Linked DNA regions of Thiorhodovibrio winogradskyi. The protein of the gene in region 2 interacts with the protein of the main gene of each other region in a pairwise test. Links are inferred from orthologs where the notes say so. Each region holds a gene or a part of one and is shown on either strand. Other genes may lie near its edges. The genes, in order: recJ and Thiowin_RS03330.

Evidence for each region.
Region 1: the proteins of Thiowin_RS03330 (region 2) and recJ interact in binary tests that used the Escherichia coli proteins (3 or more experiments, as listed by UniProt). The link is inferred for Thiorhodovibrio winogradskyi from one-to-one orthologs.

What each region holds. Positions count from the first base shown.
Region 1 is NZ_CP121472.1:3,095,352-3,106,938, reverse strand. The notes cover bases 8,153-11,028. They hold recJ (single-stranded-DNA-specific exonuclease RecJ), read left to right. Parts: upstream 8,153-8,649; coding sequence 8,650-10,407; downstream 10,408-11,028. Other genes in these bases: yjgA (ribosome biogenesis factor YjgA), read left to right, coding at 10,400-10,942; Thiowin_RS14065 (alpha/beta fold hydrolase), read right to left, coding at 8,153-8,519. In the rest of the region: menD (2-succinyl-5-enolpyruvyl-6-hydroxy-3-cyclohexene-1-carboxylic-acid synthase), read right to left, coding at 1-1,048; Thiowin_RS14095 (isochorismate synthase), read right to left, coding at 1,066-2,550; Thiowin_RS14090 (alpha/beta fold hydrolase), read right to left, coding at 2,765-3,703; Thiowin_RS14085 (glutaminyl-peptide cyclotransferase), read left to right, coding at 3,935-4,729; Thiowin_RS14080 (superoxide dismutase), read right to left, coding at 4,895-5,476; Thiowin_RS14075 (3-deoxy-7-phosphoheptulonate synthase), read right to left, coding at 5,719-6,771; Thiowin_RS14070 (lipocalin family protein), read left to right, coding at 6,912-7,625; more of Thiowin_RS14065, read right to left, coding at 7,620-8,152; Thiowin_RS14050 (hypothetical protein), read right to left, coding at 11,275-11,349; Thiowin_RS14045 (DUF2283 domain-containing protein), read right to left, coding at 11,531-11,587. UniProt on the Escherichia coli protein: Single-stranded-DNA-specific exonuclease.
Region 2 is NZ_CP121472.1:710,308-722,267, forward strand. What follows is about bases 5,823-9,071. They hold Thiowin_RS03330 (type IA DNA topoisomerase), read right to left. Parts: upstream 8,687-9,071; coding sequence 6,023-8,686; downstream 5,823-6,022. Other genes in these bases: Thiowin_RS03325 (hypothetical protein), read right to left, coding at 5,823-5,935; Thiowin_RS03335 (HD domain-containing phosphohydrolase), read right to left, coding at 8,735-9,071. Also shown: Thiowin_RS03290 (Rpn family recombination-promoting nuclease/putative transposase), read right to left, coding at 1-600; Thiowin_RS03295 (competence/damage-inducible protein A), read right to left, coding at 1,248-2,015; Thiowin_RS03300 (LysE family translocator), read right to left, coding at 2,061-2,681; Thiowin_RS03305 (OsmC family protein), read right to left, coding at 2,805-3,236; Thiowin_RS03310 (VanZ family protein), read left to right, coding at 3,257-3,709; Thiowin_RS03315 (MBL fold metallo-hydrolase), read right to left, coding at 3,694-4,434; Thiowin_RS03320 (HAD hydrolase-like protein), read left to right, coding at 4,560-5,258; more of Thiowin_RS03325, read right to left, coding at 5,375-5,822; more of Thiowin_RS03335, read right to left, coding at 9,072-10,138; Thiowin_RS03340 (hypothetical protein), read left to right, coding at 10,420-10,731; Thiowin_RS03345 (efflux RND transporter periplasmic adaptor subunit), read left to right, coding at 10,825-11,960.

The DNA.
Region 1 (11,587 bases), 2.4 Mb from region 2 along the record:
AAGCATCCTGGTTTGGGTCGCACCAGTGCTCTCCTGTGTTCACCACCCAGCTGGGTATGCCGGCGAGCCATTGGCCAAGACTTTTGGAAACGGGCGCCAGCCCAAAGCGCAGAATCCAATCGGGTTTGAGCGCGTTGGCTACATCTGTGTTGCGTAGCAGGGCGTCATAATGGCGTATCACGCAGGCTTGGAGCGTCTCGTCCGGTGGCTCGGCGAGTGGCTGATCGGGCGGGCAAGGAAAACGCACGCCCGAGAGCGGATCGGCGAGCAGCGGCAGGCCAAGGCGCGCCGCGCAGGCGAGAAGTGCCCGTGCATCCTTGGCGTCACCCGCGCTGGCGGGTCCGCAAAGAATGAGCCCGCGACCCGATGGTGGCTCTATGCTGGCCTGGTTGCGGTCTTGGTTGCTCAAGCCGGGCGGGTGCTTTGTCGCCTTTGGAGTGCCGAGCAAGAAGGGCCATTGCAAAGCCTGCGCTTGTGGTTCCCCAGGCAGGCAGTCACCGGCGGGAATCAGGGGTTCCTTGAAGGGCAGATTGATATGCAGGGGGCCGGCCCGCCTGCCCCGGTTGCGCAGAAGCATGTGCAAGCCCAGGGCGCGCACGGCCTTCAGGCTGTTGGCATCGGCATGCGGCAAGCCGATGTCATGAAACTCGCGCACAAAGGCGCCGAACAGCCGTGTCTGATCGATGGTCTGACTGGCGCCGGTATTGCGCGACAGCGGCGGGCGGTCGGCGGAGAGCAAGACCAGCGCAAGACCCCAGTGGGCGGCCTCGATCACCGCGGGATACCAGTGCGCCGGCGCGCTGCCAGAAGTGGCCAGCAAACCGATAGGCGCGCCGCTGGCACGGGCGAGGCCAAGGGCAAAGAATGCCGCGCTGCGCTCGTCGAGAATGGGTGTCAGGCTGAGCTCGGGGCGTTGCTGCGCGGCCAGCACCACCGGGGTGGAGCGCGAGCCAGGGGAGAGGACCAGTTGCCGCAGTCCGCCCTGGATCAATCCATCAAGGAGCGCCAGCGACCAGCGCAAGTTCAGGCAGCCGATGTCTTCATCCATCGGGGCTGATACTAGGTTCACGCGAACCTAAGCGCCGTGAGCATGGCGGCCAGTTTGGTTTCGGTCTCCTCCCATTCCGCCCCTGGGTCGGAGCCGGCGACGATGCCAGCGCCGGCAAAAAGCTCGGCTTGTTTGCCGCGGATGCGCGCACAGCGTAACAACACCCAAAGTTCACCGCTGTTGTCGGGTTCGATAAAACCAGCCGCACCGGTGTACCAGCCGCGAGAGAAAGGCTCCTGTGCCCGCAGCCACTGGTGCGCTGCCAGTCGGGGCTGGCCATTGGTGGCCGGCGTGGGGTGGAGTTGTTCGGCCAGGTTGAACAGACCGGTGCCCGGGTTGATTTCAGCCGTGATGGGACTCCACAGATGCTGTGCATTGCGCAGTCGCATGAGTCGCGGTTGCCTGGGGATCTTGATGGAGCGACAGCTGGAAGCCAATGCCTGGGCAACGGCCTCGACCACAAAGCCGTGCTCACGCAGATTCTTCTCCGAGCGCAGCAATTCCTCGCCCAGGGCCAGGTTGCGGTCCTCGCAATCAGAGTGGCTGGTGGTGCCGGCGATGGCATCGACCGCGACGCGTCCGTCGCGCAGATGAAGCAGGCGCTCGGGGGTGGCGGCGACAAAGCTTTGGTCGCCGCGGCGCAGATTGATGATCTGGCAGGACGGAAACACGGCGGCCAGCACGTCGAGCAGGCGCGCGATATCGAAAGACCGGCTGCCCTTCACGCCCAGTCGGCGCGAGAGGACAACTTTTTGCAAGTTCTCGGCATGAATGCACTCGAGTGCTTGCTCGACCAGGCGCGCCCACTGGCTTTGCTCTGGCTCGGTGAATTCGGCCGCCACGCGGGTGACCAGTGCCGGCCGGCGCGGTGGGGCAAAGAGCCCCGGGATCAGGTCTTCAAGCAGCCGATGCCAGCGCGCATGTACGCTAGCGCGCCCTTGCTGCTGTTGGGCGCTGAAAATGAGCGCGGCTTGCTCCTCGGTCTGCCGCAGGGCGATATCCGGAACCCAGAGCAAGGCGTTGGGGAGATGCTCTTCCGGGGTGAGCGCTGGCTCGGGAGCGGCGGCAAAGCCAAGTAGCGCAAAGGCCCGCAGACCTGTGCCGTCAGGATCCCCTTGTTCCCAGCACGCCGGCCACTCACGCGTGACTCTGGCGAGAGTGCTCAGGCGATCCGATCCCTGCGCTTCCCATTGCGCCGCCAAACCATAACCCGCGCGCAGACCATCGCCTTGCGGATGCAGCAGTTGAAACTGCGTTCCGGGCAGCTGAGCGATGGCATTGGGCCGCCGTGGTAGCTCGAGAATCAGCGAGGTGAGCGCATGGGGTCCTGCCTGGGTGCGCCCGAGCGGCAGGCGAGCGATATCCCGCGCCAACCGATCCTGGAGCTGTTTCATCACAGCTTTGGCGGCGGGTGTCCAGTCCTGGCGCGGCTCTTGGGACGCCGACGCCAGGTGGCAGGGTCCGGGGCGCGCGTTATCGATGTCGAGCTGAAAAGATTCCACGCAAAAAACCGTCGGCTGGGAAGATGAATAGAGCCAATGGCAGACTATGCCTGCGATGCGAAAGGGGTGGCGCCAAGCGCGCCCAAGCAGCAAGGGCGCGAGCGCCGGTTCCAATCGCAAGGTGCCAGGCCAGCGGCGATTCTAATGGCTTTCTGGTCGATCAAGAAAGCACCGGCGCCGGGTCTTGCCGAGGCGTCGCTCTTGGCGCGGTGCATCAGGCGTGCGCCTGCCAGAAGGCATCAATGGCGGCGATGGTCTTTACCGGTTGCTCCCATTGGGGCATGCCTAGGGTTGGTTCGACCCTGGTCGCCTGCCAGTTGCCGTGTTTTTCGATCAGGGCGGGTAGTAGGTCGAAATTCACGTTGGCATCGCGATCATGAATCACCAGCACTGGCAGCTCGAGCTTGGCGTAGAGCTGCTCGACGGGGTTCGGAGTGAAGAGTTGGCCAGATAAAAAATAAAAAGGTGCATGGCGGGCGCCGGGCTGATGCGCGGTGGCGTAGGCGTAGTCGATCAGCTCCTCGGGCGGGGAGGTGACAAAGCTGAGTTTCATGAAGTAACGCACGCTCGGGCGGGTGGTCACCAGCGCGTAGAGCGCCGGACCAAATCCAGGCAGATTAAACAGCCGATGCAAACGCCGACCCGCCTCGGCGCTTGGCAGGCGCCGTGGCGAGAAGCCGGTGGGCGAGAGTAGCACCAGACGGCGAAAGGCCGCGGGTGCCTGCAAGGCGGCGCGGGCGGCGAATTCAGAACTCAAGGAGTAACAGATGACGTCGGCGGGTGCGCGGACAACCTCGGTCAGAAAGGCGCGAATCACGTCCGCGTAGAGTTCAGGGGAGTAGACGCGTTTGCCGCGATCAGAAAAGCCAAATCCGGGTAGCTCGAGCGCATAGACGCGCCGGTTGGCGCGGTAATGATCGAACAGCGGTTTCATTTCGAAGGCACTGGGCGCGGCGTTGATGCTGTGCAGCAACAGGACAGGCTCGGCATTGGCCGGACCATCGACGTAGTAATTGAGTTCTGGCAGACCTTGGCTGGCGAAGCGCGCGCGCGGGGCATCGAGCGCCTTGGGTAAGTCTTTTGCCGCGCGGCTGGCCTTCTTGGGAGCTGTGTTGGGCAGGCCGACGGGCTCTTGACCGGATACAACTGGCATGAGGTTCTCCATGGATGAGGGGGCGGTTGAAGACGCGAGTATAGCCTGAATGGGCGCCGGGTCGCTTTTTGCCAGCCATGCGTGTTGGCAGCCGGCATCTGATCGCCTAAGCTTGCGCCAATAAGCCGCCGACCAAGCGCTGTATCGGGCCAAGCGCGGCCGGCGCGGCCGGGTGGTTTGGTCACAGACAAACTCGTCCTGGCTGCGGCGAGCCACCGCGAGACACTGGATATGCTGCCTCTCTTCTCGCTCTGTTGCGCCTTGTTACCCTGGCTTGTAAGCCAGGTCGGTCCTGTTATTGCCGAAACGGCGCCGGTTCTGGCGCCGAGAATCCTGGGTGATTTTCCCCATGACCAAGGCCTTTTTACCCAGGGGCTCTTTCTGTACCGGGGGCGACTCTATGAGAGCACGGGTCTGCGCGGCCAATCGCGGCTGCTGATCACCGAACTTGCCAGCGGGGAAAAGCTCGCCGTGCGCTGGCTAGCGCCGCGTTTATTTGCCGAGGGAGCCGATCTGTGTGGGGATGAGGTGGTGCAACTCACCTGGACCAGTGGCTTGGCTCTGCGTTATGACCCTGTCACCCTAGGCAAGATCGGCGACTTTCGGTATCAAGGTCAGGGCTGGGGCATTGCCTGCCATGGACAGCGCATGGTAACCAGCGATGGGAGCGCACGCTTGACCTTCCGTGATCCAAATACCTTCGAGCCACTCCGGACAGTGACCGCCGTTGACCAGGGGCAAGATGTCCGTCACCTTAACGAGCTTGAATGGGTGGATGACGTCTTGTTGGCAAATGTTTGGAAAAGCCACCGCATTGCTGTGATCGACCCAGATACGGGTGTGGTGCGGCAGTGGCTGGACCTGACCGAGGCCGTTCAGCGCAGTGGTCAGACCGGAGAAGAGTTCGTGCTCAATGGGATTGCCTGGGATGCGGATCAGAGACGGCTCTATGTGACGGGCAAGGGTTGGAGTCACCTGTATTGGATTGACTGGCCGGGACGGCAGGCTAGACTCGGTAGCGACTGAGGCGATTGACTGTCCGCGCCCATGCTGAAGCCCCATGCTGAAGCCAGAGCGCGGAGAAGGAGCCGAGGACAATCCTGGAGTGCTCTGCCTTGCCTTCTCCGCTTACTCTGGTCTGGCGAGAAATTCGCCGATGACCAGTTTTGCCAACGTCAGAAAGGACGCGCGTTAGCCCGTGAAATTCTGACTGACAAAATCCCAGTCAATCTTGTCCCAAATTGCCTCGAGATATTTGGGCCGCGCGTTGCGATAGTCGATGTAGTAGGCATGCTCCCACACGTCAACGGTCAGCAGGGCGGTCTTGCCCTCGGTCATGGGGGTGGCGGCATTGGAGGTGTTCATGATCTCCACACTGCCATCGGCATTCTTGACCAGCCAGGTCCAGCCGGAGCCGAAGTTACCGGCCGCGGAGGCCGAGAAATCTTTCTTGAAGTCTTCGAAACCGCCAAACTTGGCATTGATGGCATCGGCCAGGGCGCCGCTGGGCGTGCCACCACCCGTTGGGCTGAGGCAGTTCCAATAGAAGCTGTGGTTCCACACCTGGGCGGCGTTGTTGAAGATGCCGCCCGAGGCCTTCTTGATAATGTCTTCGAGCGAAAGGCTCTCGAATTCCGTGCCCTTGATCAGGTTGTTGAGGTTGGTGACATAGGTCTGATGATGCTTGCCATAGTGAAAGTCGATGGTCTCGGCCGAAATGACGGGCTCGAGGGCGTTCTTCGCGTAAGGCAGGGCGGGGAGTTCGTGTGCCATGATGGACCTCCAAAGTCGTTGTCGTGCAGGGATGGATAAGCTGAGCTAAAAGGACAGGTTGACCTAAAAGGTATGCATCGACTGGGGGAACTCAAGGGGCAGAGGCATCAGGCGGCAGCCTTTGGTGCCCGGGCCGCGCCTGATTCTAATGCTTCTTGGCGGCATGGCCAGCGCGATGGCGGATCTGGTTGCTGCCCGTCGCAATGGCACGGTGCGCCTGAATCCGCACCGGAACCAGCGTTCTAGGCCCGCCGTTGCTCCACCGCATTGGCCAGTTCATGCAGCATTGGCAGGGTCTGGTCCCATGACACGCAACCGTCGGTGATACTTTGGCCGTAGACCAGATCCCGTGCGGCGGTCAGATCCTGGCGGCCACCGACCAGGTGACTCTCGATCATGGCGCCCATGATGTGCGCATTGCCGCGGGCGATCTGACGCGCCACATCGTTGCAGACCTGGACTTGGTTCTCGGGCTTTTTACGGCTGTTGGCGTGGCTAAAGTCGATCATGATCTTGGGCGCGATGCCGGATTCGATAATGGCATCGGCGGCGATTTTCACGCTTTCAGTGTCGTAGTTTGGGCGGCCGCCGCCGCGCAGGATAATGTGGGTGTCCTCGTTGCCAGCGGTGCTAAAGATGGCCGAGTGCCCCTGTTTGGTCACGGACATGAACACATGCGGACGGGCCGCGGCGTGAATGGCGTCGATGGCGACTTTCACGCTGCCGTCGGTGGCATTCTTGAAGCCGACCGGACAGGAGAGACCCGAGGCCAGCTCGCGGTGGCCCTGGCTCTCCGTGGTGCGCGCGCCGATGGCGCCCCAGCTCACCAGATCGGCAACGTACTGGGGGCTGATCAGATCGAGAAATTCGGTCCCGCCGGGTATCCCCAGGCGGTTGAGGTCGATGAGCAGCTTGCGCGCCAACCCCAGGCCCTTGTTGATGGCGAAGCTGTTGTCCAGGTCCGGGTCGTTGATCAGGCCTTTCCAGCCGACCGTGGTGCGGGGTTTTTCGAAATACACCCGCATCACCACCAGCAGATGCTCCGCCAGCTCCTGGCGCGCGGCCAGCAGCCGCTCGCCATATTCCAGCGCGGCATTGGGATCGTGCACGGAGCAAGGGCCCGCGACCACCAGCAGGCGGTCGTCCTCGCCGTGCAAAATGCGTTGAATCTCGGCGCGGGTGCGACAAACGCTCTCCGCCACCTCCTCGGTAATGGGAAACTGCCGATGCAGTTCCTCGGGCGCGATCACCTCGGTAATGTCGCGGATGCGCAGATCGTCGGTTGCGTAACTCATGGTTCGGCCATCGGTGGCGGCAAAAATCCGCTAGTATAGCGAAGATTGGCCTGATACTTGGCTCGATACCCGGCCCGCCACCCGGATGATCGCCCGCGTTTTCAGCGGCGTTTTTTTAAGAACCGTTTGCAGAGAGGGATATGAAGTCTTCCGGACACTCCGATGGGGGTAAAACCCAGGTTCGACGCCGGGCGGGTCGCGGTGCCCTCGCGCGCGAGCGCGATATTTATGCCGCTCCGCCCCATCGGCGCGATGCCGATGGGGCGGATGTCATTGTCAGCACCGAACTGCGCAAGCCCAAGGTGTATCTCACCGCGCCCTCGACCGTGGATCGGGTCGACCTGCCGCGCTTCATGGGGCGCTGGTATGAGATGGCGCGGCTGCCTTATTTTACCGAGCGCCGCTGTGTCGATAACGTGGTCGCCGATTACCGTCTTGGCGAAGACGGCATGGTGCATGTCAGCAACCGCTGCCGCTACCGCGATGGGCGCATTAGCGAGGCCAAGGGGGTGGCGCGGGTGTTGGACTATGGTCGCAACGCGCGGTTGCAAATCAGCTTCCGCATGCTCTATGGGGTTTATGTGTTCTGGGATGATTATTGGATCATCGGCCTGGGCGCCGACTATGACTATGCGCTCATCGGTCAGCCCACCAAGACTCGCGCTTGGGTCTTGGCGCGCGATCCGCTGGCGAAGGATGCCCTGGTGGATCGCTGGTTGAGCGAATTTGGCGACAAGGGTTTTCCGGCGGCGAGTTTTTTGCGCACGCGCCAGGATGCGGCGGGGTTGGAGGCAACCGGCGACGGCGATGCTCGCGCCCCGGGGCTTGGTGAGCCCCCATCCTCTAGATCATGAGTCAGCCAATTGGCGGATGCCGGCAACGGCACTTTGGATGATGTCCTGCTGAAGTCTGCTTGGCTCGGCCTGCTCCTTGGTCTGCCGGGACGGTTGTTGGCAGACCAGGCGGCATAGCCAATCGCTGGGTGCTTCAAAATCGCAGTGGCTGGCTTGAGGAATCCGCGTCAGGCTGATGGCGGAGGCGCTCTGGTAAATGGGGGAGGTATTGTTGTTGGCATTGCAGTTGCTGGGCGCGCCCGTCAGTGCGATCAGCGGCACCCCGAGACTTTTGGCGGCTTGGCGCCCGAGACCCTGGCTGTCGACCAGATCGAGCGTAAGCAGTCCGCTCGCCTTTGGGTCGGAGCTCGCGGCCAGCAGGGCCGCCAGTCCGCCGGCGGAAAAGCCTGCGTAAATCACGCGCTCGGTGCCGAGTTCTCGCGCCAGTGCGATCATGTCCCGACCATGGGCGACATGGCCGCCAGAGATGGGCGAGTCGTGGCGCGAGTTCAGGGTGGCAACGGGAAAACCCGCCTCTGCCAGTGCCATGGCCAGCCCTTGCATGTGGCGCTGGTCGCGCAGAAAGCCATGAGCCAGAATGACCCAGGGTTTGTGGCCGACTCGTCTGGACTGATGTGGCGCGTGTGTGCTTTTGGGTTTGAAGGTTCGGTATTCGAGCGGGGGCCCGACGGCCAGTTCGAGTTGCTGCGCGCTGACTTGGATCTTTTCGGATTGAGGAGGCTCGGACAAAGGCGCCTCGGACAGCGAAGCGGCGGCGGTCGCTGCGTCTTTGGGGTGGCTCCAGGTTGTACCGAGCCAGGCACAGCTGGCGGTTGCCAGTATCGCGAGGGTTAGCAGGGAGCCAATGATCCATTTCATGCCCCAGTAAATGCGCCCGGCACCGCGTTCGTGCAAGACCCGTTGCCTTTCCTGCTATCTGTCTGTCCGCCTTCCCGCCCTGTCGTTCCGCCGGCCGCCTCCCCAGCCGTCTCACCGGCCGTGTCGCTTGCCCCGTCGATGATCCGAGTCATGATACCCTGTGGTCATGCCAAACCCGAGTCCCCGTCGTCCTTCCCCGCCATCGGCCACAGGTCTGCCGGTGCGCATCCGCCGCCGCATGGATGGCGCTGGAGTGCCGCGAGAATTGCCCAGTCTGCTGCGCTCGCTTTACCGCAACCGCGGCGCCTGTCGTGATCAGGGGCAGGCGCTCGCGGACCTGCATCCGGTCGATGGGCTGCTGGGGATGGAGGCGGCAGCCGAGCTGCTGGCGCAAGCGGTGACCGATCAGCGTCGCATATTGGTGGTCGGCGACTATGACGCCGACGGCGCGACCGGGTCCGCCGTTGCCCTGCTTGGGCTGCGCGCGCTGGGCGCCGGGGCGGTCGATCATCTCACCCCCAGCCGTTTTGCCGACGGCTATGGGCTCAGTCCCGCCGTGGTCGATGCCGCCGCCGCGCGCGCGCCCGAGTTGATCATCACGGTGGACAATGGTATCGCCAGCCTGGCCGGCGTGGAGCGCGCCAATGCGCTCGGCATTCCGGTGCTGATCACCGATCATCACCTGCCGGGAGAGCGATTGCCAGCTGCGGCGGCCATTGTCAATCCCAATCAAGTGGGCTGTGATTTTCCGAGCAAGGCGCTGGCCGGGGTAGGAGTCATCTTCTACCTGCTGGCCGCGACCCGCACCCGCCTGCGCGCGCGCGGCTGGTTCGACCAGCGTCGTCCGGAACCCAACCTGGCTGAATTGCTCGACCTGGTCGCGCTCGGCACCGTGGCTGATGTGGTCCTGCTGGACCACAATAATCGCATTCTGGTCGAGCAGGGTCTCAAGCGCATTCGCCATGGCCGCTGCCGGCCCGGCTTGCGCGCCCTGCTTGAAATCGGCGGGCGGCGCATTGAGCAGGTCACGGCGCGCGATCTCGGCTTCGTGGCCGGCCCGCGCCTGAATGCCGCCGGGCGACTGGAGGACATGTCCGTTGGCGTGGAATGTTTGGTCACCGCCGATCCGGTGCGCGCCATGCGGCTTGCGCGCGAGCTGGATGCGCTCAACCGCCAGCGGCGCGAGCTGGAAGCCGAGATGCGCCAGGATGCGGAAACCCTGGTCGAACGCCTGAGTCTGGAAGGGGACGCGCTGCCGCCAGGGCTGTGCCTCTTTGGTGAGGACTGGCACCAGGGCGTTATTGGTATCGTCGCCTCGCGTCTGAAAGACCACTATCATCGGCCGGTGATCGTCTTCGCCCGCGCCGACGATGGCCAGTTGCGCGGCTCGGCGCGCTCGGTCGAAGGACTGCATCTGCGCGATCTGCTCGCCGCCATCGACCACCGTCATCCCGGCCTGATGGAGCGCTTCGGTGGTCATGCCATGGCCGCTGGCGTGACCATGGCGGCGGAGCATCTGGAAACCTTCCGCGCGGCCTTTTTTTCCGCCGTGGCCGACGAGCTTGGCGTCGCGCCGCAAGAGCGGGAAATTCTTTCCGACGGCGAGTTGGCCAGTGCGCTATTGTCGCTCGAGACCGCCGAGGCCCTGCGCGTCGCCGCGCCTTGGGGCAAGGGGTTTCCCGAGCCGGTGTTCGATGGGGAGTTTGCTATCTCGGAGGTGCGGGTGCTCAAGGACCAGCATTTGAAACTGCGCGCCCAGACCGCCGATGGCATCGCCATTGATGCCATTGGCTTTAATCTTGCCGTCTGCAAGCGCGGGCTGGGCAAACGCGCGCATCTGGCCTATCGTCTGGACGTGAACGATTATCGCGGGTTGAGGCATCCGCAACTCATGCTTGAGCATGCGCAGAAAGTCAGTGAGTAACGAGTATTTCGACTTGGATGCAATCCACGGCGATGCTGCGGCATCCGATGACAGTGAAGATGGTCCAAGCAAAAGCGCCGTCAAGCGCGAGCATCACGGGCTGCAGGAGTTGGCGAAACAACTGCTGAGTCTGCCGCGCGCGGAACTCGAGCAATTGGCGCTGGACGCCAAGACCTGGGAAGCCATCAATGAAACCTCGCGCATCAAGGATAAGCGCGCCCTGGCGCGGCACTACAAGCGCATCGCTAACTGCCTGGCGCGTCTGGACCAGGAACCGCTCAAGGCGCTGCTGGCCAAACGCGAGCAGGTGGAGCGGGCCGAGAACGCCATGCACCATCAGCTTGAGCGTTGGCGCGAGCGTTTGATTGCCGAGGGCGACACGGCGCTGGGTGAGTTCGTGGTGGACTATCCGCAGGCTGAACGCCAGCCCCTGCGTGCCCTAATCCGCGTCGCGCAACGGGACGCGGAACGCGGCCGACCCGACGGGCCGCGCAAGCTGTTTCGATATCTGCGGGAACTGGTGCGATCCGCTTGAAGACTCTTCTGTTGCAACTAAAAGCGGAATGCTTTCGACTCTTGCCAAACGTCTTTGAGCTGCGTTAGGGTCACCAGCAGCGCATTCCCGTAATACCAACTCCGACACGAACAAGTCATAGTCACTCCGTTGATCCCACCATGCTGATGTTATTTGTTGGTGAGCAACACCGATAATGGTTTTGCTCGGCTGTGCAGGCAAATAACTAATGACAGAAGTTTCCAACATAAACTCTGCGCTTCAATTGTCTCTGCTCCGTTCTCTGTGCCTGCTTACGCCAGCCTTAGCCGCCGCGAGCTAAGCGAAGGGTCGGGCTGGACAGTTAAGCATACTCACTCCATTACGAGCTTTCGTGCTCTTGAGGGAAGGTTGCCCTCAATCATCTCCAAAGTTTCTATGTTGAAGATAGCGTTGTGCTCTCCATAAACGGCGTGAAAGTGTGGTGGCGGATGATCGCCAAAAAATAAAGCTTAATGATGATTCCGTAAAAACGTGTAATTTCAGATATATATTTCGACTCTTTACCAGCTCTAACGCCAAGCTCAGCCGAGCCGGTTGAGCGAAACCGGCTTCGGCTGGAGCAACTCGTTAGGCGATTTTCTTTGCTAATAAATCGTGATCTAATTCAAGCGTGTAAGACAAGAT
Region 2 (11,960 bases):
ATTGTTCATGACAGCCTCCTCGTTCCAGTGCTCGAAGTAAGCGATCCAAGCGGACAGGCGCTCGGGGAGTTGGCCGAGCCGGTCGGCCTTGCGCAGTTCGACAATGTTGACCTCGATGGTTTCCTCAAGGCGCTTGGCGCGCTGGGGATCGTACATCACAAAGCGCCACAGGGCATTGTTCTTGTCGCCGGGCTCGCCTTTGAACAGGTCGAAATCGAGCAGATGGATGCCGATGACCGCCTGGGCTTGCTGGTAGTCCTTGCCGACTTCGAGTTGCTCGCTGTAGAGGCGCGAGAGGTACATCATGGCGCGCCGGATCCAAAACGTGAAGTGTTGCACCTGAATCTCGATGTTGAAGCGCCGCCCGCGCTCATCGACGCCCTTGAGATCCAGCACCAGGCGCTTGCCGGTGATGCGCTCGGGCGTCAGGCGGGCATCAAGCAGGGTGATCTCGACAATCGGTGGTTCGTCGGCGCGCACCGCATTAATCAGATCGATCAGCAACTCCGGCTCTTCGGAGAAGATGCGGAAGAAGACGTAATCGTTTTTCGGATCGAGCAGGCGGTTGGTTTTCTCGGTCATGGTAGGGGCGGGCAACATCGGTTTCGCGCTCGGATAAGGCATATGTCACCACGAACCGCTAGCCTTGACCAACCACGGAGGCTAACTGTAATCAAACGGGTCCAATCAAACGGGTCAGGTTAGGTTTCATTTTCCTGGATGAGATTGAATAAACCTGCGCTATTCGCCAAACTCTGTGCATTCGAGCGGGTTAACAGTTGCGCAACCGGCCCGGCTTTTAATGTTTTTCGGCTGGAAAATCCCAAGACCTCCGAATAATGATCGAAAGGCGTGAAAACTGGGATGATTGCTCTTGACCTTTAACGCTTCTCTCAGTGGTTGCATCTGTTGTGGATTGGACGTCGGACACCTGAATTGGCTGCGCAGTCGTCGCGATCAGCGATAAGCCCCTGTGGAGAACCCAGAAGACCTGTTGGCTCGCCCGCGTTTGCGTGTTTCACTGGAGCACTTCGAGATGGTTGAGCCGCAATCAGGCGGCGAGCCCCATGCCGCTGTCGCGCTTGGCTTCCAACTCCTGTCCTCAAGGAACCGCCTGGTCTTGAAAACCGGCGAGATCCAGGAGCGCCAAACACTGCCCCCCGATCCGTCTCTGGAACAGGTTGTGCTGGCATTCAACCGCGCAAGCGCGCGGTGTCGCGCTTTGTTGCCGAGGTGTCAGATTTGCGCTAGGGCTCGCGATAACGCATCTTTGCCGCCCCGAGCCGCGCCTTGAGTGCGTTCATGGCGGAATCCAGCGCACCGCGACCGCGAAAGCCCAAGCGGATATGCGCGTCCTCACCCATGTGCGGCAGGCTAAAGAGCTTGAACGCGGGGAATTCCGCCCCAAGCGCCTGCATGATGGGGATGAGCTGACTCTCTGGCACCCCAAGTACCTCAATCGCTTGTTCCGCGAGCGGCGCCGACAGCTCTCCAGTGGACCCATACAGAGTGTCGAGCACCCAGTCCGCCATTGGCCAGGCCATGGACGGGAAGCCGGGCAGGAAGCAATGTCGATGGATCTGAAAACCCGGCACCTGGGTGACCGGATTGGGGATCAGAGTGCTGCCATCGGGGAGCTCGGCCATCAGAATTCGGTGCGGATAGGCCTCGGCGCCAAAACGCTCCTCAATGATGGCGCGCGCCTCGGGATGCTGCACCAGGGGGGTACCAGCCGCGGCGGCGGCGCAGGCGCGGGTATGGTCATCCGGGGTCGCGCCGATGCCGCCGCAGCAAAAGACCGGCTCGCCAGAGGCAAAGGACAGCCGCAAGTGGCGCTCAATGGTCGGCGGATCATCGGGCAGCATCCAATACCAGGCCAGCTGATGCCCGCGCGCCAGCAGCCGCTCGCGCAGCGCCGGAAAATGGCCATCGCTGCGGGTGCCATTCAGCACCTCATCGCCGATGACAATCAGTCCGAAGTCAAGTGGTCCACTGATCTTGCAGGTTTCCAACATCTTAAGACATTTCTGTGTAGGGACGAATGGATTCGCCTAATGGATTCACCACCCGAGCAATCGCAGACCGTCCCGCGCCAGACCAAGCGCCAGGGCGCAAAGCGCGAGCCCAAGCACAACAAGGACTGTGCGGTAGGCACGCTGGTTCAGGTATCCGCGCGTGCGGCCCATCAGCATTGCAATCAGCACCTTGGTGCCAACCAGCAATCCATAAAAGCTCAGCAGAAAAGCCGCTGGCGCTAGTGCGCCAGTTTCGCCGGCGCGAGTCAGAATCGGCCCGCCAACACCCAGCCAAAACAAATAAGGGTGGGGGCTAAACACATTGGCCAGCAGGCCCTTGCGCAGCGAATGGGGCGCGACTGGCACTGCCTTGGGGTTGGGCAACTGAGCCGGCGCGCGCAGTGTCTGCAAACCAAAGCCGAACACCAGCAGGCTACCCACCAGCGACAGGGCACCGAGCACGGCATCGGAATCCGCCCACTGACGCAGCAGCAACCAGCTCGCCAGCACCAGCGGCAGATCGGTGATCAAGGGCGCAAGCGCGACCCGCACCCCGGCAGCCGTGCCATGGCGCAGCGCCTCGGCCAGCACCAGCGTCAACAAAGGCCCAGGCGCGACACCGGCGGCAAGTCCAAGCACCAGGCCAAGGATGAAGAACTCAGTCATTGTTCGTCAGGGTGCGTGGTGTCAGGCGGGGCAAGAGCGGATCGCAGTGGCGAAACGCCAGCTGAAGCGAGCCTGGTCAGTATAAAGCAGCCGCTTTTCCGAACGCCCAACAGGCTCAAGGTCTTAATCAGCGGCTGCCTTAACCGTCGGTTCCATGTCCACTGGGCAGTTGAGCGAGCGTGCAATCAAACAGAGCTTGTGAGATTTTTCCAGTATCCTCTGTCCCTGCTCCTCTTTGCCGGCGGCAACTGTCAGTTCGGGGCGAATCAGAATGCGCTTGAAACGGTAGCCGATCTTGCCCTCCTGGATCAGCTCGCCCTCGGCGGTTGAGCGGTAGTCTTTGATCTCGAGTTGTGACATGCCGGCGATGACCAGCACATAGTTTGCGAGGCAGGTCTCGGCCGCGACCACCAGCAGGTGCTCGGGGCTGAAGCGATCATGGCTGTGCGGGGAGCCAACTGGCAAGGTCGCATGCTCGTCAATGGCGATATCGCCACCTTCGCCATCTCCTGTCCAGCTGTAAGCGGTGTGATAATGCATGGGAATTTGGCTCATCTTGGGAATCTCCTTGGGTAATGAATGACACTATGAATTGCCTTGGTGCCTCATCAGCGCATGGCCAGCCGATCCGGCTCAAGTTTTGGCGCGGCATCGCCTGGTTGCTGGTGATTCTGGTGGTGGTGCTATCGGTGCTGCCGACCAGTGTGCCACCGGGATTTGATGGTGGCGACAAGCTTCAGCATCTGCTGGCTTATGCGGTTCTGGGGTTTTTCTTCGCCGTCCTCTATCCGCGCCACCAGCGCCTGGCTCTGCTGGGGCTGATTCTGCTCGGAGCCCTGTTGGAATGGGTGCAGGGTCTGCTGCCGGTGCGTGTTGCCAGTCTGCCCGATTGGCTGGCCGATGCCTTGGGTGTTTTGCTTGGCATCTGGCTGGCGCAATCCCGGGCGCGGGCTCTGTTTGCCTGGCTCGAACAGAAGATCCTGATGCTTGCCATGGTATTGGGCCGCCGCGCTCACAGGCGCAATTGAGCCCCGGCGCCGCCGGCATGGGCATTTTCGCCAAAGGCATGATGGAAAGCAGCGATGCCGGCTTCGCCCGTGCAATGGGTGGCCATCACATCGGTGATGCCGAGATCCCGCAACCGCTGGATCTCGGCAGCAATGGCCGACGCGTCGGAGTACATCAGATGAAAACCACCGATGGCCCAGCGCGCCGGCGCGGGCAGCCAGTCGTTCGCCCTGGCGACCAGGGCGCTCATGCCTGGGTGGGCGCAACCGCTGATGACCGCAGCACCGCTTGGTGTCTCGAGCACCAGCGCATGCTCGGGTGGGTCGCTTGCGAGCATGCCGGTGGAATGCACGCCCTTGGCGATCTGGAGCGGTTCGTCATCGGCAATAAGGCAGTGGATCCCAAGGTCGATCAAATCGCCAAGCAGATGTTTGGAGAAGCCGCTGTGCAGCACGCACTTGATGCGGGGGTTAAGTTCGAGTATCGAATCCAGCCCGCCAATATGATCCCAATGTGCATGCGACAGAAACAGCCAGTCGATGTCGGTCGGCGCCACGCCAAGCGCGTGCATGTTGGCCAGCAGCACGCGTCCGTTGCTGCCAGTGTCAAACAGCAAGCGGTGGCTCGGCCCCTCGGACCCGAAGGCGAGGCCAAACTCAATAAGGGCAGAGAAACCCCAGAGGGGACGCGTGCCAGGCGCGCCCGGGATGTTGTCGTAAAGGATCTGGAGTTGCACAGGTGTCATCGCGGTTGGCTTCTTGGACGTCGAGGAGACTTGCGGGTTGGATGGGTGGCATTCCAGCATGCCGGGCGACCTCCGGTCGATGAAATCTGTCACCGCGCGGGCCAGGCTGCCGGCGTGCGGGCGCCATGACCAGCTCAAGCCAGCATGATGCCACGCCGACCGGCTCACCTCGGTGCGGAGGGGTGGACGGAAGCTTTGGGCTGGTGGCGTTCGATTTCGACGGTACCCTGGCCGACAGTTACGGCTGGCTGGTGGGTGCTCTGAATCGGTTGGCTCCGCGCCATGGCTTTCGCGCCCCAAGTCCCGCTGAGGAGCCCAAGCTGCGCCAACTTAGCGCGGCGGCCATTTTGCGCCGGCTTGGGATTGCGTGGTGGAAGCGCCCGCGGGTGGCCCGCGCCTTGCGCCAGTTGATGGCGCGGGAGATCGACCAAATCCGGCTCTTTCCCGGCATTCCCAGCCTGGTGCAAAGCCTACGCGCCCACGGCCTGAGACTGGCCATCGTCAGCTCCAACGCGCCGGAGAATATCGCCTCCGTTCTGGGGGAGTGTCACTTCGGGCTCTTTGAGCGGGTGGAAGCCGGTCTGAGCCTCGGCGGCAAGGCGACAAGCCTGCGCGCCCTGCGGCGGCGTTATCGGCTCGCACCCGGGCAACTGCTCTACATCGGCGATGAGGTGCGGGACTTGGAGGCCGCGCGCGCGGCCAAGGCGGCAAGTGGTGCCGTCGCCTGGGGCTACAACCACCCGGATGCCCTGCGCGCCTTGCAGCCGGATTTTCTGTTTGAGTGTCCCGAGGACATTGCCCGGGTACTGACCCCGCATGGCTGAGAGGGCTCGGCTGCGATTCAGGCGCGAGCCCGGACGCGCGTGAGGCCAATATCGAGCGCCCGGGTCAAGCAATGGGATTAAGAACTGGGATCAGAAACGGGGATCAGGCGCTGGCATTAGGCACGACCGGAGAAGGAACTGAAGGCAGAGGGATCTCCGCCACGCGACTGGCTCCCGTAGGAATCCATCAGTCGTGTGACATTTTGGCGCACTTGTTCGTTGACATTCATGTCCCGCGCGCCTTCGCTCATGATGTTCTCCGCACCGGGATTGGCCTGGCCGGTCTCCAGCGGCCCCGTGGCGCGCGTCAAGGCTTGCAGTGTCGGCGTGAGATTATTCCCGGCGCTCATGTCCGAGCGTCCAGGGCCTGTCGTGCTGGCGGGATTGGTGGTCTCGGTGCCGGGTGGATTTTGTCCAGGCACTGATTCCAGCATGCTCGAGCGCGCCCCGGGTTGTTCGCCCGGGCGGAAGGCACCCTCTTGCTGCCCGATTTGCAATTGGCTCTGCGAGCGATCTTGCAACCTATCCTGCAGCTGGGTTTGCTCCGGCATGGGCGCGCCGTTCTCGAGCGGCGATGAACCCTGTTGTTGGCTCAGTGCCGCCGACGACATGTTGCCAATGCTCTGTTGCGGGTAGTTCAGCGGTTGAAAGCTGGAAATGCTGCTGATTGCGCTCATGGTTGTCTCCGTGCCGGTTGCACCGGCGAATCTGGCTCCCAGGTCACCTTAAGAATGATTGGGCTTGTTCTCTTCAATACTAGCCGATCAATGGTTTCCAGTGGAGGATTTTTTGCTCGCGACAGGGATCATCCGGATGCCGTCCTCGGCGTCCAGTCGCAGGCAGGCCCTGCTCGGCACGCCATCGGGATCCATCAGACCATCGATAGGGGCGCTTTCTCCGCGCGCGATCAGGTCGCGGATGTGTTGCTCATCGAGCTGCACTCCAAACTGCTCGCGCCAGATGACGAAGTCGCAGCCCTCCCGATAGCGGTTGCAACCATAGCCACGGCGCCCTTTGATGATTTGCCCCTGTCGACACTTTGGACAAGCTCCGAGGCCAGAAGTTTGGTTGGGGGATGAGGCTAGGGGAAGCGATTGGGACTGGGCTTCCGGCTGCTCGGTCGCGGCTGACGACGGGACAGGTCGCGGACTCGTCTCGGGTGCTGTGCTGGTTTGAGGCGAGGGCGTATCGAAGTCGAGCTTGACCCGGCCCTTGGCGTCAAGCCGCAAGCGGGCGCTGAACGCCTTGCCGGCTTTGGAGCGGAAATCACCTAGGGGCGCGGTCTGGCCGGTCTCGATCAGGGCTTGGAGTTCGGTCGGGGTGACCTGGTGCCCGGCGATAGTTTTCCAGACGGTAAAGCCGCAGCCGTCCCGGTAGCGGTCGCAGCCGAAGGCGCGGGAGTTCTCGGTGATCTGGCCCTGCTGGCAGATGGGGCAAGTGCCGAGATCGGCTGTAGACCGGGGCGCGCGCTTGCCCCGGCCTTTCCCGCGCGTGCTCTTGCCGCCCTTGGTACTCCCTTTGTTGCCCGGCGCGAGCGCGCGCGCGGCGACGATCTGCTCGGCGCTCATGGCGGCACCCTCGGCCACCCGGGGGATGAGCGCGCGGATAAAATCACAGATGTCGCGATAGAAGGCCTCGGCATCGCTCTCGCCGCGCTCGATGGCCTTCAGGCGCTGCTCCCACTCAGCGGTCAGCTCGGGGCTGCGCAGGGGCTCGGCGACCAGCGCGATCAGCACCCGGCCCTTTTCGGTGGCTCGCAGGGTTTTGCGCTGGCGTTCCACATAACCGGTGCGAATCAGCTTCTCGATGATCTCGGCGCGGGTGGCCGGGGTGCCGAGTCCGCTGTCCTTCATCGCCGCCGCCAGCGCATCGTCCTCGATCTCGCGCCCGGCGTTTTTCATCGCGTTCAGCAGGCTGGCGTCATCGAATGGGCGCGGCGCCTGGGTTTCTTTCTCGACCACCTCAAGCCCATCGACAGTGACAGTCTGGCCTTGCTCCAGCGCGGCCAGGGCGGCGGTCTGGGGCGGCTCGGTGTCGGGCTCGCTGGCGGTGCGCTTGGTTTTCAGCTCGGCGGCTTTCCAGCCCGGATCCAGCACCCGCGCCGCCTGGGCGAGAAAGCAGGCGCCGCCGATGTCGAGCCGGACATGGATGTCGAGCACCCGCTGATCGGGCAGAAAAACGGCGACAAAGCGCGCGCAGACCAGATCATAGATGTGTTTGAGCGGCTCGGGCAGGCTGGTTGGCGCCCGGGTCTGGGTGGGCAGGATGGCGTGGTGATCGGTCAGCCGCGTTTTGTCGACATAGGCTTTACTGAGCTTGTGCCCGGCGGCCAGGCGCTCGGCGGCGACGGGCGCGAGCGGGTGGCCGAGGGCGCCGAGAATACCCGGCAACTGGGGCAGCATGTCCTCGCTGATGTGGCGGCTCTCGGTGCGCGGATAGCTGATCAGCTTGTATTGCTCATAGAGTTGCTGGGCGAGTTCAAGCGTCTTGGCGGCGGTGAAGCCGAAATGCCGGTTGGCGTCGCGTTGCAGATTGGTCAAATCATAGAGCGGCGGCGGGCGTTGACGGCGTTCCTTGCGCTGGATGTCGGCGACAGTGCCGCTGTGGTGCGGGGCGAGCTGCTCGCGGTGCTTTTCGGCCTTGGCCTTATCATCGATGCGCGTCTCGCTATCCTCTGGCCAGTGCGGCGCCAGGCGGGCGTCAAAGCCCTCGCGCAGGTGCGCGACCAGTTCATAAAAGTAGGCTTTCTGGAAGGCGGCGATGGCGGCATCGCGCGCCACGATCATCGCCAGCGTCGGCGTCTGTACCCGTCCGATGGTGCAGAGCACGCGGTTGCGCACCGTATAGGCGCGGGTCAGATTCATGCCGATCAGCCAATCGGCCTGGGCACGGGCGCGCGCGGCGGCGGCGAGTGGATCGAAGGCGCTGCCGGGTTTGAGCGCCTGGAAGCCGGCGCGAATGGCCTCGTCGGTCAGGCTCGAGATCCATAGCCGCTCCACCGGCTTGGTGCAGCGCGCATGCTGGTAGATGAGCCGGAAAATGGCCTCGCCCTCGCGCCCGGCATCCGTGGCGCAGACCAGGCGCTCGGTTTCCGGGGCATTCAACAGCGCCTTGACGATCTTGAACTGCGCCGAGGTCTTTTTGTCGGTGCGCAACCGCCAGCGCGCCGGGATCATTGGCAGTTGGGCGAGCGACCAGCGTCCGGCCCAATTGACTGTTCCACCCGAGGTGGCCTGATCATCCCCCGCCGCGCGCTCTTGCGTTCCGTAGTCATCCGGCTCGGCGAAGTGTACCAGATGCCCCAGCGCCCAGGTGACGCGATAGCCGCCGCCTTCGAGATAACCCTCGTGGCGCGCACGCGCGCCCAGGACACGCGCGATGTCACGGGCGACACTGGGCTTTTCGGCCAAAACCAGGGTGGTCACCATGGGGCCCTTGGTCTGAGTGGCTTGCGCCTTGTGCGCTTTGCGCGCGACTCAGTTGGCTGGTTCCAGGTCCTCAAGGCGCAGGCCCTGGCGCTGAAACAGCTGGATGCAGATGGCCGCGGCGTCCGGGTCGTAGCAGCTGCCCGCGCCGCGGGCGATCTCTTTAAGGGCGGCGTCAAGCCCGAGGGCTTCGCGATAGGGACGGCGGGAGCTCATGGCATCCACCACGTCAGCGACGGACAGGATGCGTGCCTGCAGCAGAATGTCCTCGCCCTGGAGTCCGCGCGGGTAGCCGCTGCCGTCGATTCGCTCGTGGTGCTGATGGATCATTTCCGCCAGCGGCCAGGGAAAGTCGATGCCGCCGATGATGTCGCGCCCGACCGCGCAGTGGGTTTTAATCAGCATGAACTCAGCATCGTTGAGTTTGCCCGGCCGGTTGAGGATTTCCGCCGGGATATAGAGCTTGCCGATATCGTGAATGGTGCCGCCCATGTAGACGCCATCGACGATATCCTGATCCAGTCCCATCGCCAGTGCCATCTCGCGCCCCAGGGTGGCGACGCGGCGCTGATGACCGGCGGTGTAGGGATCACGCGTCTCGACCGTGCGCGAGATGGCCTCGATGGTTTGCACCAGGGCGGTGCGGATGCGCTCTGCGCTGGCGCGCTTTTCCTGTTCGGCCAGGTGGCGGTCGGTCAGGTCACGCAGCGTGAGCACATGGGCGCGCTGGTTCTCCCAGGTGGTTTCCATTGCATGCAGTTCCACCGGCACCAGTTCGCCCGTGGATCGATGTACGTCGATTTCGCCGCAGCTGCTTTGGGAAGTGAGCCCGAGCGGGAAGTTCTCGAGTTCGCGTTCGTCGCGCGCAAGCAGACGTTGCGCTGCGGGATTGGCGAAGCGCACGCGGCCGCTGTCGTCGGTGATCAGGATGGCATCTGGGTTGCGATGAATAATTTCATCGAGTTGGCGCTCGCGGCGCTTGGTCTCGCTGATGTCGACAAAGATGCTCACATGGCCTTGCGCGCGACCGGCTCCGGGTCCGGCTCCGGCTCCGGCGCGCCGGGGCAGGGTGCTGACGCGTACCGGAAGAGCCTGACCGTCTCGATGCCGAGCGACCACCTCACCCTGCCAACTCTCGGTCGTGTCACACTGTGGCAAACTGCCAAGGTAATCGAATCCAGGCAGCCCGGAGCCGTCCTTGCCATTGGGTAGATCCAGCAGTGCCAGGCTGTCTAGGCTGTCGCCAAGGAGGTCGGCTGCCGGGTGGCCAAAGAGTTGCTCAAAAGCGGCGTTGACATACTCAATCACGCCAAGGTGGTCGGTGATGCAGACCGCCTCGGGCAAGCGGCTGACAATGGACTCCCAGGTGCGCAGCTGCTCAACCAGCGTCTGGCGGGAGAAGCCTGGCTCGGAGCGGGCAGGCTTTAAGCGGGATGCGGCAATGACTGAAGGCATTGGATGATGGATGAATCGCTGGGGAAGATGCTGGACGGCTGCCAGTGTAACAGGCGGCCATCAATTGAGAGCATAGTTCATGAACCACCCTGGGCGCTGATTTTTCGCGTTAAAAGTGAATTCAAGGAGTAGGTTCACGCGCTGGATGCGCTTGGGGTCAGACTCTCGTTATGATGTCTGTGTCCGCCCAGCTCTGACCGCCTCGGAAACCGGCCGCGCCCTCGGTTTCTCGGGACTGATCCCTATCACATTCCCCTAATTATAAGAGAGACCCTCCGCCCATGAACTCTTCGCGCCTGCCACCACACACATCCAATTCGTCATCACCGACATCACCGGCTGCCTCGCCCCTGGAGCGCGTCGAGGCGCTGTATCTCGAGTTGGTCGCGCATTATGGCGACGGCGACCAGCGCGAGTTGCGCGCGGCGGCCAAACTGCTGCTGGTGGCCCTGGCGCGGTTTCGCACCCATGGCGGACCGGACTGGGCGCGACTGCTCGATGAGTATGTGGTCTTGGCCAAGACCGATCCGGCGCGTTTCGAGCGCCTGCTCTCGAGCAATCGCAGCGAGCCGCACGATGGCATCTGGGCCTGACGTATAGTGCCGCGGGGCAGCGGATAACGCCTTGAATGAGACTGGATATCGCCATATATTAGAAAAATCTAATGTTCCAACAGGCAGGCTATCATGCACATTGTCAAGACTCTTTTTCACCGGGGCCTGACTTATGGAGTCGGCGCGCTGGCGCTGACCGCTCTGGCGGGTGTCGTGCTCGCCAGTGATGAGGAAGGCCGCGCCCATGCGCAAGGCATCGAACTCGATACCGCCCCCGTGACCTACCGTCAGGTCGAGCGGGAATACCGTCTCGATGGCGTGGTGGAGGCGGTCAACCGGACCACCGTCTCGGCCCAGACCCAGGGGCTGGTGGAGGACATTCTCTACGACGTGGACGATTTCGTTGAGCGTGGCGCGATCATCGCGCGGCTGCGCGACACCGAGCACCGCACCCGGGTCGCCCAGGCGGCGGCGGAGATGAAAGCCGCCGTCGCTCAGCTGGAGCAGGCACGCGAGGAGCATCGGCGTGTCGAGGGGCTGTTCAAGAAAAAAACCGCGTCCGACTCAGAGATGGACAAGGCCGCCGCCGAGCTGAAAAGTGCCGAGGCCAGGCTCGAGGCCAGCCAAGCAGCGCTGGAACAGGCGCAGGAACAGCTCGACTACACCCTGATCCGCGCGCCTTATTCAGGCATTGTCACCGAGCGCTTCGTCGAGGTCGGCGAGATGGCCAGCCCCGGCAAGGCGGTGATGAGCGGGGTGTCGCTCGAGAAGCTGCGAGTGAGCGTGGATGTGCCCCAGAGCGTGATTCCGGCGGTGCGCGCGCAGGGCGCGGTGCGGGTGTTCGCGCACGACGGCGAGCCGGTGGAGACCGGTACCATCACGGTATTTCCCTTCGCCGAGACCGGCTCCAACAGCTTCGAGGTGCGGGTGGCGCTGGCTGGCGACAATCCTGGGCTCTTCCCTGGCATGTTCGTGAAAACGGTCTTTGTCACCGGCGAGGCGCGCGAACTGACCATTCCCGCCGAGGCGGTGGTGTACCGCTCGGAGGTCACCGGCGCCTATGTGGTGGCCGAGGACGGGCGCATCGGCTTCCGGCTGATTCGCGTCGGACGCCGGCTCAATGGCTCGCTGCGGGTGCTTTCTGGCCTGAGCGAGGGGGAGCGGGTGGCGCTTGATCCCATCGCCGCCGGCGTGGCCTTGAAGGAACAGGCCGCCGTGCGCGCCGAAACCCGCGCTGGGCCCCGTGCTGGGATTGCAGATCGGAACCA